3 regions of the Paenibacillus sp. MT86 genome follow, and region 3 is predicted to be linked to each of the others. Evidence: predicted binding sites of a transcription regulator. Region 3 holds the regulator's gene; each other region holds the start of a gene.

Region 1 (4,249 bases), 390 kb from region 3:
GGACGGACAGTTCGCCGTCTTCGAGATGGAGCTGTCCACCCAGCGCTGAATCGCCGCCTGCACGCGGATGTGATCCTCGGCGGAGAGACTCATCGCGGTGACGTAATAGTCCGGAAGCTCTTCGCCCGGATGGCTGTCCAGCCAATCCTGAGCAATCGGCACGAACTGCTCGTCGAAGCCGAGACGGCTTTGACGGAAGTATTTGAAGGCAAAGTACGGCTCGATGCCCGTCGAAGTTCCAACCATCGTACCCGTGCTTCCCGTCGGCGCTTGGGTAATGACGGTAACGTTGCGGGCGCCTTTTTTGCGGACCGCTTCGGCAACTTCCGGATACACCTCGGCCATATTTTTCATGAAGCCGCTTTGCAGATACAGTTCGGCATCGAATGCCTGGAACGAGCCCTTCTCCTCGGCAATATCCGCGGATGCAAGATACGCTTCGCGCGCGATGAAGCCATACAGCTTATCCAGGAACTCCAGCGATTCCGGGCTGCCGTAACGGATGTTCAGCTTGATCATCAGCTCGGCCAGACCCATCGTTCCGAGGCCTACGCGGCGCTCTTTTTTCTGGTTCAATTCGTTTTCTTCGAAATGGTAAGGCGTCCGGTCGATGACATTATCCAGGAAACGCACGGAGTAACGCGTCGTCGTAGCCAGCTCATCCCATGCGACGTCATGATTCGCTTCATCGTAGAACTTCGACAGGTTCATCGCGGACAGGTTGCATACGCCCCAGCCCGGAAGTCCCTGCTCGCCGCAAGGGTTGGTACAGATGATCGGGTTGAAATACCAGCTGTTGGACATCTGGTTGTAGTATTCCATGAAGACCACGCCCGGCTCTGCCGATTTCCATGCGGATTCGATAATGGTGTGCCATACCTCGCGTGCTTTAACCGTTTTATATGGAATGATGCTGCGTCCGGCTTTCTTCCATTTATCCAAATCGCCGTCCCACAGCTCATCGTAATCGGGATCGGTGGTATCCGGGAACACGAGCTCCCAGTCCAGATCTTCCTTCACGGCTTTCATGAAATCGTTGCTGACGCATACCGACAGGTTCGCGTTCGTGACTTGTCCCATCGTCTGCTTCACCGTAATGAAATCCTCCACGTCCGGGTGCCAATCGTTCATCATCAGCATGAGCGCGCCGCGGCGGCTTCCGCCCTGCTCGATCAGGCCTGTCGTATAACTGAACAATCCGCCCCACGATACCGCACCGCTGGAGGATCCGTTCACGCCTCTCACGATCGCGCGCCGAGGACGAAGGGAAGACAAGTTGATGCCGACACCGCCGCCGCGCGCCATGATCTCGGTCATCTCGCTCAGGGTTTCCATGATGCCGCCCCGGCTGTCCTTCGGGGAAGGAATGACGTAACAGTTGAACAGCGTCAATTCATCGCTTGCACCCGCTCCGGCAGCAATCCGTCCGCCCGGGACCAGCTTCCAATCATCCAGAATCTCGCGGAATTTCCCGCGCCACTCTTCCTGCAGTTCCGGCGTTGCCTCAACCGATGACATGGCGGCCGCGAGTCGATCCCACATTTCTTCCGGCGTTTTCTCGATGGTTAACGTCAGCTTCTCCACATCCGACTCCACAAGCTCGCCCTTCCGTGTCTTCACGGTGACCTTGCGGCCTTCGCGTTTCACGATTTCGCCAACTTCCTTGGTCGGAAATTTAGGATCATCCTTTGTCAGCACGAGCACCACGTCGCCGACCTTGGCGTTGTTGGTGTCCGCATCCTTCCAGGCATACCGGTCCAAAAAGATCTTCTCGCTTAAACCTTCCAGCCGCTGATTCTGCATCGTACTCAAGTGCAACTACCTCCTATATAAGATATAAAATTTAAAAGATTCCCAAGTATGTGCTCACCAACAACATAACCTGTTATGTAGCCGGTCAAACATCCAAAACCACTATACACACCACATATAGTGCTATTCATTCATTATACTACACTATATATAGGTTAACTATGCCGATAATGTGAAAATTAAGCCGACAGTTCCAAGCTCCCGCGCGCAAGCTTCCGCTTTCTTCCTCTCGCTCTCTTTTTCGCTGATCCCTATGAAAAAAAAGGATGAAAATATCCAATTCCAGCAGCCGTGCGCTCTATAAGGTATTCCGCGGCTGCCGAATCCGTGCAAGGTTATGAAGACTTCTTTTTTCGTCCATACTACATATACACCGCTGGCCCGGAATCTTTCATCACAGGAGGAGATCGACATGAACCAACAGCCATCTGCCGACTCAGGCATGATTTTCGACCCGCGCCTTCCCGTTCCATTGCAGATCGACCGTTCTTGGTTTGACGATCTCTCTGGCCGACTGGACAAAGGAGGCCCTTGGGGTGACTATCGTCTGGCCCAGCTTGCCGTTGAGGGCGAGAAATCGCGCCTCGTTACAAGCTTTGAAGAACTGCAGTGCCTCAAGCACCTTGGCGGTTTATCCCCGCTCCCCCATCAGACCGATACCGCAAGACGCGTTTTGTTCGAGATGTCGGGCAGAGCCATTTTGGCGGATGAGGTGGGACTTGGCAAGACGATTGAAGCCGGTCTTATTTTAAAAGAATACATCGTGCGCGGACTGGTATCCAAAGTGCTGATTCTCGTACCTGCTTCCCTGGTTCTGCAATGGGTCCGCGAGCTGAACTCCAAGTTCGGCATTCCCGCGGTCGCGCAGAAAAAAGCATACTCCTGGGGCAATGACATCGTTGTCGCCTCCATGGACACGGCCAAGCGCGATCCGCATCAGGAGATTCTGCTGAACCAGGAATACGACATGCTCATCATCGATGAAGCGCACAAGCTCAAGAACAAGAAAACATCCAATTATCAATTCATCCAAAAGCTGCGCAAAAAATACTGTCTCCTGCTCACCGCCACGCCGGTGCAGAACGACCTCAGCGAGCTCTTCAATCTCATCACGCTGCTGAAACCGGGCCAGCTTGGCGGCCAGGGACAGTTTGCCGCAAATTTTGTCGTGGATAAACGAAGACCGAAGAACCAGGACCAGCTCAAGGATGAGCTGTCCAAGGTCATGATCCGAAACCGTCGGGGCGAAGGCGAAGTGAAGTTCACGAAGCGGTCCGTCCGCAACGTGGGACTCAGCCTTTCGCCTGAAGAACAGTCATTATACGACGGCGTTACGTCCTTCGTCAAAGATCAGTATCAGGCAGCTGGGGGAAATTTAAGCAGTATGCTGTCGCTCGTCACCCTGCAGCGGGAAGTATGCAGCAGCCGGGATGCCGTCTTCGTGACCCTTGTTAATCTGTCCAAGAAGCTGCCGGAGGACTCTCCGCTGCGCGATAAAATTTGGGAGCTCGTCTATCTCATCAAGGCCATCAAAGCAAACACCAAGGCGGAAAAAGCCATCGAGCTCATTCAGCAAATGAACGAGAAGGTCATCGTGTTCACGGAATATCGGGCCACGCAGGAATACTTGCTCAATTATTTCCGCGATCACGGGCTGGTCTCCGTCCCGTACCGGGGCGGCATGAACCGCGGCAAGAAGGACTGGATGATGGACCTTTTCCGCGGCAAGGCGCAGGTCATGATCGCGACGGAAGCCGGCGGCGAAGGCATCAACCTGCAATTCTGTCACCATATGATCAACTTTGATCTGCCCTGGAATCCGATGCGGGTCGAGCAGCGGATCGGACGCGTGCACCGTCTAGGCCAGACCAATGACGTGAAGATCTACAACCTGTCGACTTCGGGAACCATCGAGGAGCATATCCTGAACCTGCTGCACGAGAAGATCAACATGTTCGAGATGGTCATCGGCGGGCTTGACGTTATCCTGGAGCGCTTCGAGAAGAAGGAAACGATCGAGAAGAGCCTGTACAAAATCATGCTGGAGTCCGGCAATGATGATGAAATCCGCCAGCGCATCAGCACATTGGGCGACTCCATTCACCATATCAAGCAGGACGTCGAGCTGGAAAGCGCGGCCGAAGAAACTCTCAGAGAGGAAGAAGCCTAATATGACCATGACGCCGCAGGAGGTGCAGCAGCACTTCATGGCCTATTTGGAAGCCACCGAATGCACCGTCATCGAAAAATCGCCCGAGCATGTCACCGTGAAACTGTCGCCGCAGGCCGACAAAATGCTCACCAACCGCCCCTATTACTGGGGGTTCGTGGAACGGACCGGGGCTCCCGCCGAAACGCTGTCGTTCAACTTCGTGTTTGATCCGGAAAAATACGACGAACGGCTTGCCAAGGCCGAAGAAACCAAAGCCAAAACCCA
Region 2 (4,249 bases), 3.5 Mb from region 3:
CGGCGTTGCACAGCTCATGGAAAGGAGCTTCGGAACGGATTTTGCGGTAGGCGGCCATCGGATAGTACACGGGTATATGAAAAGAATTCGTGTAATATTCGCGGTCAGTCACACCCTCGATCACCCCGAAGGTCTGCCGGTCGAGCTTCGTGAATTTCCCGGATAACCCTTCTGCCGGCGTGGCAAACAGCGTGATGTTCAGGTTATACCTTTCACCGGCTGCATCGCAAAACCGGCGCATATGCCGGATGATCTCGATCCCCAGCCCTCGGCTGTCCTCATCCTCGCCGTGATGCCGTCCGGTCAACGCCTTCAGGCATTCGGCCAGCCCGATAAATCCAAGCGCCAGGGTGCCGTGCTTGATCAGCTCGCGCACCTTATCCTCCGGCGCCAGCGCCTCGCCGCCTTCCCACACGCCCTCCCGCATCATGAAATCGGACGCTTTGGCCGGTTGGTCGGCCTGCAGCTCGTAACGGTGAATCAAGCCCTCCACCGCAATTCTCATATAATGATCCAGCTGTTGATAGAAACGGTTCAGGTCCGGCACTTCCCGCTTTCCTTGAACGATGCCATGTTCAATCCCGAGCCGGACCAAATTGATCGTATTAAAGGACAGGTTGCCCTTGCCGCTTAGGCGGTTTCGCCCAAAGCGATCCGAAATCGTGCGGGTCCTGCAGCCCATGGTGGCAATAATCGTGTCCGGGTCGCCCGGGTTATAATAGACGAGATTAAACGACGCGTCCACGTTGACGAAATTCGGATAGAGCCTGCGGCTGGAGCACTCGACGGCTTTCAGGAACAGGTCGTAATTCGGCTCGCCTTCCGCCTGGTTGACCCCCTGCTTGCACTGGAAAATATGCTGCGGAAATATCGGCGTCTCTCCCCCGCCGAGCCCCTTCATCGTGGCATCCAGCAGGGCGTGGGACACCAGCCTTCCTTCGGTTGACGTGCACATGCCGTAATTCAACGAAGTGAAAGGAATTTGTCCGCCGGCCCGGCTGCTCATCGTATTCAAATTATGGATCAAGGATTCCGCGGCCTGCTTTGTTTCATTCACCGTTTCATGATAGGCATAATGGTATATTCGCGGATATGTGTCCTTCAGCTGCTCATTGTCTATGTATATTTCGTGATCCTCAAGAGCTCGTTCATACGGCCGATCCGCTCCCAGCCCCGCTTCTCCGAAGTAGGCCAGCCCTTTGCGAAAATGCCGACGAAACGATTTGCCGACATACGGCGCGAGATCCCAATCGATTTTGCTGCCGGACACGCCGCCGAATTGGCTGTTCTGCTGGGATTGAAAGATGATGGCTACCAGCGCCATGGCGGTCATGATGCTCTGCGGCGGCCTGACCGATCCGTTACCGGTATTGAAGCCCTTGGCCAGCAACCGGCCGAACGGGATGAAGATGCAGTTCGTCGTTCCCAGCGCATACTGGTCCAGGTCATGAACGTATACATACCCATCCCTCACCGCTCTCGTGAGCTCTGTCGGCAGGATGAATTTGCTTGCCATCCATTTGGCGTATTCGGAGCCGATCCGGCTCATTTTTCCGCTGAAGGATTCCCCGTTCAGATTCGCGTTCTCCCGCAGCAGGTCCAAATCGGTTACCCCGATCACATCCCTGCTGATCTTATAAAGCTCTCCCCGCCGCATCCGCTCCAGATCGCGGGCCTCCCTGTAATGTTGATAGGCAGCTGCTACTTCGGGATAACCCGTGCTTTGCAAATGCTCCACAACGAAATCTTGAATCTCCTCCACGCTAACCTGGTCCATCCCCGCAGTGGCATGGGCAACCTCATCTCCAATCCGCAAGGAAGCATCCTTGCGGGAAACACCCTCTACCGCCATAAAAGCTTTATCCACCGCCTCCACGATTCGGATCGTCTCAAATTTTACCAGGCATCCGTCTCTCTTCATGACCTTCATGAATAGGAACAACTCCTCTTCTTCATATCGTTAACACACTATATATAGTTTTATTTTATCAATTTACATCCATATATAGTTTAGTGCTGTGATATAGGTCACGATGGTCGGTCTTTAAAATCGAATAGGGCTGCACTTACGCGTAACCCTGAAGGGGATACTGCCCTACAAAAAAAAGGCACCTCGGGCGATCCTTGGATCACCATCGGGTACCTTCTTGTTTGACCGATGACAATTTAACTTTCCACAGGCGGCATCGGGGTTGGCGTCGGCTTGGCATAGCCGGTGCTGTATTTCTCGTCGATCGCGGTCCGGATATCCGTTAAGCTCATACCCTCGCTGCTCATTTTGGCAGATTCCACGGCAATGTCCAAACACACCCCGCAGCGGGTGCCGTGATCGTCCCACACCACCGTGCCGTCCTCCTGAATCTCATCGATAAAACAGTTCAGGTTGCTCTCATGACCGGCACTTTCCCCGCAGCCGCAGTAACAAGGAATGTATTTCAGGACATTACTCACCTGCGCGGACAAAGCATAAATCGTTTGGAGCTCGCTGGTCTGGCTCTTCAAAAAGGTCGGCAGCTCATCGATCGAAGACGTCGCCTCCTGGATATCCCCGTTGGACAGCTGCGTCTGATGTCCGTGCTCATGCGCCGCCTCGGCTGCCTGTCCACCTGCGACCTGCTCCTGGGCGCTTTTTCCCGAACAGCCGCTCAGCATAAGGCCGGCGGACAGCAGCAGGATGACAAACCGTTGTTTCCCTGTTTTCATCATTCATTTCCTCCATTTAATTAAGCTAGCGGCCGTAAATCCCGTTATCGCCATACGACCCTATTCTTCGCGTCGTAATCGCTGGTTGTGGGCGATCTTGGCTTCGTTCCCCTGCTCCGTGGCCTGATAGAACACCCGGCGGGAGAGCTCCTTCGGCAAATACTCCTGCTTCACGTAATGGCCCGGATAAGCGTGCGGGTACTTGTAGCCGACATGTCCCAGCTTAACCGCCCCCGAGTAATGCGCATCGCGCAGATGCAGCGGAACCTCCGCCGATTTCACTTCATCCATGGCGGACATCGCGCGGGATATGGCGGATACAACGCCATCGGATTTCGGGCTCTCCACGGCGAACAGGATCGCCTGGGCGATATTCAGCTTGGCTTCCGGCCAGCCGTTGTTCCGGTAGGCATCCAATGCGCTTACCGCCTGCACCATGGCTTGGGGATTGGCCAGCCCGATATCCTCGCTGCTGGCAGCAATCAGGCGGCGGATGAACACCATCGGGTCCATGCCGAGCTTTTCGACTGCATACAAAAACCAGAACAGCGCTGCATCGCTGGAGCCCCGAATGCTCTTGTGAAAAGCGGACAGCACATCATACTGCGTGGACTCGTCCGCACGCACGGTAGGCCGGCGAATCGATTCCTCCGCCACCTCCAGCGTGATATGGACCGTACCGCTTGCGTCCGGCGGCGTCGTCATCGCGGCCAGCTCCAGCGCATTGAGTGCACGCCGGATATCCCCGTTCGCCATGGCTGCAATGTGCTCCAGCGCTTCCTCATCGGCCTTGAGATCCATGAACCCAAGACCCTTTTCTTGATCGATCAGCGCGCGCCGCATCGCGATCATGGAATGGTCCTTGGTCAGCGGCTGTAGCTGAAACAAAGTGGACCGGCTCATTAGAGCCCCGTTGACATAATGAAAGGGGTTCTCGGTCGTCGCGCCGATAAATATGATCGTGCCGTTCTCCACGGCAGGCAGCAGCGCATCCTGTCTGGAGCTGTTGAAGCGGTGCACCTCATCCAAAAACAGGATCGTTTTGGTACCGTACAGGCTGCGGTTGCTCTGGGCTTGTTCAATGACTTCCCTAACGTCCTTGACCGTGGCTTCCACCGCGTTCAGCCGAACGAAATGCCCCTTCGTTTGCTGGGATATGATATGCGCAAGCGTTGTTTTGCCGCATCCCGGCGGGCCGTACAATAAAATCGATGAGACCTGGTCTGCCTCTATGGCCCGCCGGAGCAGTTTGCCCGGTCCGATAATATGCTCTTGTCCTATATATTCATCCAGCGACGAAGGGCGCATCCGATCGGCCAGCAGCCGGGAGTCCCGGTCCCCTTCACGCCCGATACTGAATAAATCCATGGCTACACTTCCTTGTCTGATATCGATGCAAAAATAAGTCGATTCCATTCAATCCATCACGCTCTATCATATCATATTCGAATTCGCCGTGCCTGCGCTGCGGCAACTTCCTGTCCTACGCTTCATTCGTCCCATGGCTCGGATATTGCATTTTATTTTGATCATATCCAACTTTTAT
Region 3 (4,249 bases):
CGGATCTGGACGACTCCGGCAGCATCTCACCATGGGAGGCGATGTGGCTGGGGATCGCGCTATCGCTCGATGCGTTCGGAGCCGGGCTCGGCGCAGCGATGCTGGGTTTCTCGCCGCTAGGCACCGCAGCCGTGGTTTCCTTGTTCAGCGGGATATTTCTGGTGCTGGGCATGCGGGTCGGCCTCCGTTTTGCGGCCAAGGGAGGCATGCGTTTTATCTCGTATTTGCCTGCTTTTTTATTAGTTGTCATGGGTATAATGAAGCTGTTATGAGGTGAAGTCATGAATATCGGTTTAACCGGAGGAATTGCAACAGGCAAAAGCACCGTGTCCTCCATGTTGGCCATGAAGGGAGCGCTTCTCGTCGATGCGGATATCATCGCCCGGGAAGTGATGCTCCCGGGTCATCCGGTGCTGGGTAAAGTGACCGAACATTTTGGACAAGCGATCCTGTTTGAAGACGGTACGTTGAATCGAAAGAAGCTCGGGGAGATGATTTTCCATCATCCGGAGCAGAGAGCGGCATTGAATGAGATTACACATCCGGCAATCCGGCAGGAAATACGGGAACGGACGGAGGCGTATGAACGGCAGCATCCCGACCGGCTCGTGGTAGCGGATATTCCATTGCTTCTGGAGGCAAGGGAAGACTATCCTTATCTGAAGCAGATCGCTGTTGTCTATGTCCCGCGCGAGCTGCAGCTTGCGCGTTTGATGGAGCGGGACGCTCTTACCCGGGAAGCGGCAGAGGCGCGTCTTAGCAGCCAGATGGACATTGAGGAGAAGAAGCTCCGAGCGGATATCCTGATCGATAACAGCGGCACGTTGGCCGAAACGCAGCAGCAGGTGGACAACCTGTGGAACAGGTTGGTTCAGTTATGAAGTGGCTTCGTAAAAAAAGGGTGCTGCTCCTGCTGTTCGTTTCTTTTGTAGCGCTGCTGTTCCTAAGTTCCAATTGGATGACCCTGCTGTATCCGATCCATTATAAGGATGAGATCCGCAAACATGCCGCTTATTATGAGGTCGATCCGTTTCTGGTGGCCTCGATCATCCGGGTGGAAACGAATTTCAAGCCGGGCAAGGAATCCAAGAAGGGGGCGCTGGGCATTATGCAGCTGATGCCGGATACGGCGAACTGGGCGATGGAAATGGCCAAGCTCCCGTCGGTGAACCTGCTGAGCGTAAAGAATGAAGTGGATGCGAACATCCAGCTGGGCACCTGGTACATTCAGAATCTGCACAAGGAAATGGACGGCAATCCGATTGCCGCCATCGCCGCTTATAACGCGGGCCCGGGGAACGTCAAGAATTGGATCAACAAGGGCATGTGGGACGGAACCTATGAGAACGTGAAGAGTATACCCATCGGGGAAACCCGGCATTATGTACAGCGCGTGATTTATTATTATAATCAATATACGGATGTGTATAAGGGCGGCTTCTAAAGAAAAAAAGAGCGCTGGACAGGCTCTTACATCGAGCCGCCAACACTCCTTTTTTTAAGGAAGAATCAATTATTGACCGGAGAATTGACCAGCCAATTGTTGCTCGGCCAGGGTTACAAGACGCTTTGTGATGTATCCCCCGATCGAACCGTTCTCATAGGAAGTCATGTTACCTTGGTATCCGTCTTGTGGAATGGAGATACCAAGTTCTTGAGCTACCTCGTACTTCAGTTGCTCAAGAGCAGCGTTTGCGCGAGGAACAACCAGGTTGTTGGAGTTGTTGGAGTTGTTGGAGTTGTTGTTGCTTTGTGCCATGTTAAGTTCACCTCCTTGGGTTGGTAAAAGTATTATGTCTCGGGTCTCGCATTTTCATAACATAAAAGACAAAAGTTTTGCTGGTAAATTTTTCTGACGCCCATTAAGGGCGAATCACGCTGAATACAAAGGAAGTGAAGACAACTTATGAAGTGTCCATATTGCAGTTATGCCGGAACGAAAGTGCTGGATTCCAGGCCTGCCAACGAGAATAAATCCATCCGCCGCCGCAGGGAATGCGAGCAGTGCAGCAAGAGATTCACAACCTTTGAAATGGTGGAGGAAACGCCGCTGATCGTCGTGAAAAAGGACGGAAGCCGCGAAGAGTTCAGCCGGGAGAAGGTGCTCCGCGGTTTGATAAGGGCATGCGAGAAGCGTCCGGTATCCGTGGACCAGCTGGATATGATCGTATCGGATGTCGAGAAGGCGCTGCGCAATACCGCGGCGGCGGAAGTGGAGAGCCGCCAGATCGGGGAGCTTCTGATGGAACGGTTATATCCGGTCGACGAGGTGGCTTACGTTCGGTTTGCGTCCGTATACCGGCAGTTCAAGGATATCAATATGTTCATGAAGGAACTGAAAAGTCTGCTGTCCAAGGATACGGACGTGCAGGAGCTGTAAGAGCGCCACGGTTCTTAAACGACCCTGGTGCTCTTCCGGCGCTCTCATGGCGCCAAATTCTCAACATCGATAAGTGACATTATATAGAGAAGGAAAAAAGGCACTGCGCATTATCAAAAAAGTTCTGAAAAAGTGTTGACATGCCTGCTGATTTTTTATATGATATAGAAGTCGCTTACGGGGCCTTAGCTCAGCTGGGAGTACGTCGTTGTCGGAAACATTGCCCCAAGAATGATTGTAAATCGAATACCAGCGTTTCATGTAATTCGTTTCCTTGAAAGGAATTATATGGGCCTTTAGCTCAGCTGGGAGAGCGCTTGCATGGCATGCAAGAGGTCAGCGGTTCGATCCCGCTAAGGTCCACCAAACAACTACGACGAAACGGCAGAGATGCCGTTTTTTTGTATCTAGAATTAGTTGTTGGATGGCAGAGAGTGTATGTCTCCAGCGCCAGTAGTGTTTCTGCAACTATTCGTTGACCCTGTGGCTTCTAATTGGAGTCATCGTGCTGGTTTTAAATGCTAAATCAAAGCAATCCAATCATGTGGAGTGCCTAATATTGATGGTACGAAATGAGATATGACAGTACTGCTCAAATCTAAAGTAAAGGAGACCTTGCATATAGCGAGGTCTCCTTTTCTAACCCTTGTACAACGACGTCTGCCAAGTAAGCGTGAAACAACAAAGCATCCTAACAGTCCCAACTGAACAGCAAACTTTGGTAGATTAATAGAGCTTAAAGGGCGACTAACTCTGCGAGCTTGGCCGCGACGTCTGCCATGGGCTCTTCTGCAGTGTTCAATCCGCTTCGTGATCCGAGCAAGGGACTGACTTCGCGGAGAGCTTCATATGTTGTATCATGCACAATCGGAACGAGCCGATCACCTGCAAGGAGTGCCGAAAGTTCTTTGTCGGCGATGCCCTCTGTTGGGAGGCGGCGTAGCAATGCAGGAGTCACAAGCACAATTCCAACTCGCGAGTTGGCCAAGCCTTTGTCAATAGCGCGAAGCAGCGGCACACCAAGGCCAATGTCTTTCTCGCTAAACCAGACGGAGACACCGTGTGACTCTAGCAGATCGTGCAACTCCTTGGCGGCTCCCTTCCTGTTGTCCCACGCATGGCAAAGGAAGACGTCACGAAGGTCAGGTTGTTTTGCTAGGGTTTCGACGCTGTTGCGGATTGGTGTTAATGACCGAATTTCTTCGGACGTGTACAATAGAGCCGAACCTGCTCCTGACCAGCGCGGCTTTGAACTGCGGACGGAACCGCCGCCGCTGCTTCTGCCGCCCCCACTTGTCAGGGAAGTGGAGTAAGGCGAGGGCGAGTATGAGCTGTAGCCGCCACCACTACTATAGCGGCGATAACTCCCTCTGCATGCTGGGCAGTTGGCTGCGGCACTCGCCGAACGATGTCCTTCTACTGGGGCTGTACATCTAGCCATGTCTCTACTTCCTCTAAATAACTTGAATATTAAAACTATTGTATCATGTTTCCGTAGATGTATCCTACCTCCAGTCCCTCATTCCAGTTGCTTATTTCATTCCAGCAAATTCAACCAAAACGATGAGAATATCTTGAAACAACGCCCCAAGAAATCTACTACACACAAACTTCCAAGGAAGCGTTTTTCATGAACAAACCTATCCATGTATATCAACTCGAAAATCGACCCTGCGACCGAGCGGCATCTGCTCTCCCTCATGCAGCGGCATCTCAAATTGAACCTCGAATATGGCAACTGTCAAACTGATGTCAGCCGCCGCGCTGAGATCGGTATGAAGGTGGTACTAGTTGGTGGCTTCTAACCTTGGGGCAATCTTGTGCTCTGGTAGGCTTAGGCATCGTGCATCCGGTGCTGTTTGGGGAACC

What was found. The regulator NrdR, encoded in region 3, represses ribonucleotide reductase genes. The targets are predictions, from matches to a motif close to AACACNATATATNGTGTT.
Region 1: AC3RCL_RS22490 (adenosylcobalamin-dependent ribonucleoside-diphosphate reductase) is a predicted target of NrdR. The motif match lies at 1,920-1,937, and genes of this name have one in related genera.
Region 2: AC3RCL_RS07970 (anaerobic ribonucleoside triphosphate reductase) is a predicted target of NrdR. The motif match lies at 1,965-1,982, and genes of this name have one in related genera.

The regions. Positions count from the first base shown of each region.
Region 1 is NZ_CM179499.1:5,000,094-5,004,342, forward strand. Features, by position in the region: gene AC3RCL_RS22490 (adenosylcobalamin-dependent ribonucleoside-diphosphate reductase) at 1-1,803, opposite strand, end outside; gene AC3RCL_RS22495 (DEAD/DEAH box helicase) at 2,225-3,982, shown strand; gene AC3RCL_RS22500 (YqhG family protein) at 3,984-4,249, shown strand, end outside.
Region 2 is NZ_CM179499.1:1,843,920-1,848,168, reverse strand. Features, by position in the region: gene AC3RCL_RS07970 (anaerobic ribonucleoside triphosphate reductase) at 1-1,930, opposite strand, end outside; gene AC3RCL_RS07965 (PCYCGC domain-containing protein) at 2,167-2,706, opposite strand; gene AC3RCL_RS07960 (replication-associated recombination protein A) at 2,764-4,071, opposite strand.
Region 3 is NZ_CM179499.1:5,390,730-5,394,978, reverse strand. Features, by position in the region: gene AC3RCL_RS24215 (MntP/YtaF family protein) at 1-272, shown strand, start outside; gene coaE (dephospho-CoA kinase) at 282-881, shown strand; gene AC3RCL_RS24205 (lytic transglycosylase domain-containing protein) at 878-1,444, shown strand; gene AC3RCL_RS24200 (alpha/beta-type small acid-soluble spore protein) at 1,514-1,759, opposite strand; gene nrdR (transcriptional regulator NrdR) at 1,907-2,380, shown strand; tRNA gene AC3RCL_RS24190 (tRNA-Ala) at 2,671-2,746, shown strand; gene AC3RCL_RS24185 (toll/interleukin-1 receptor domain-containing protein) at 3,117-3,596, opposite strand.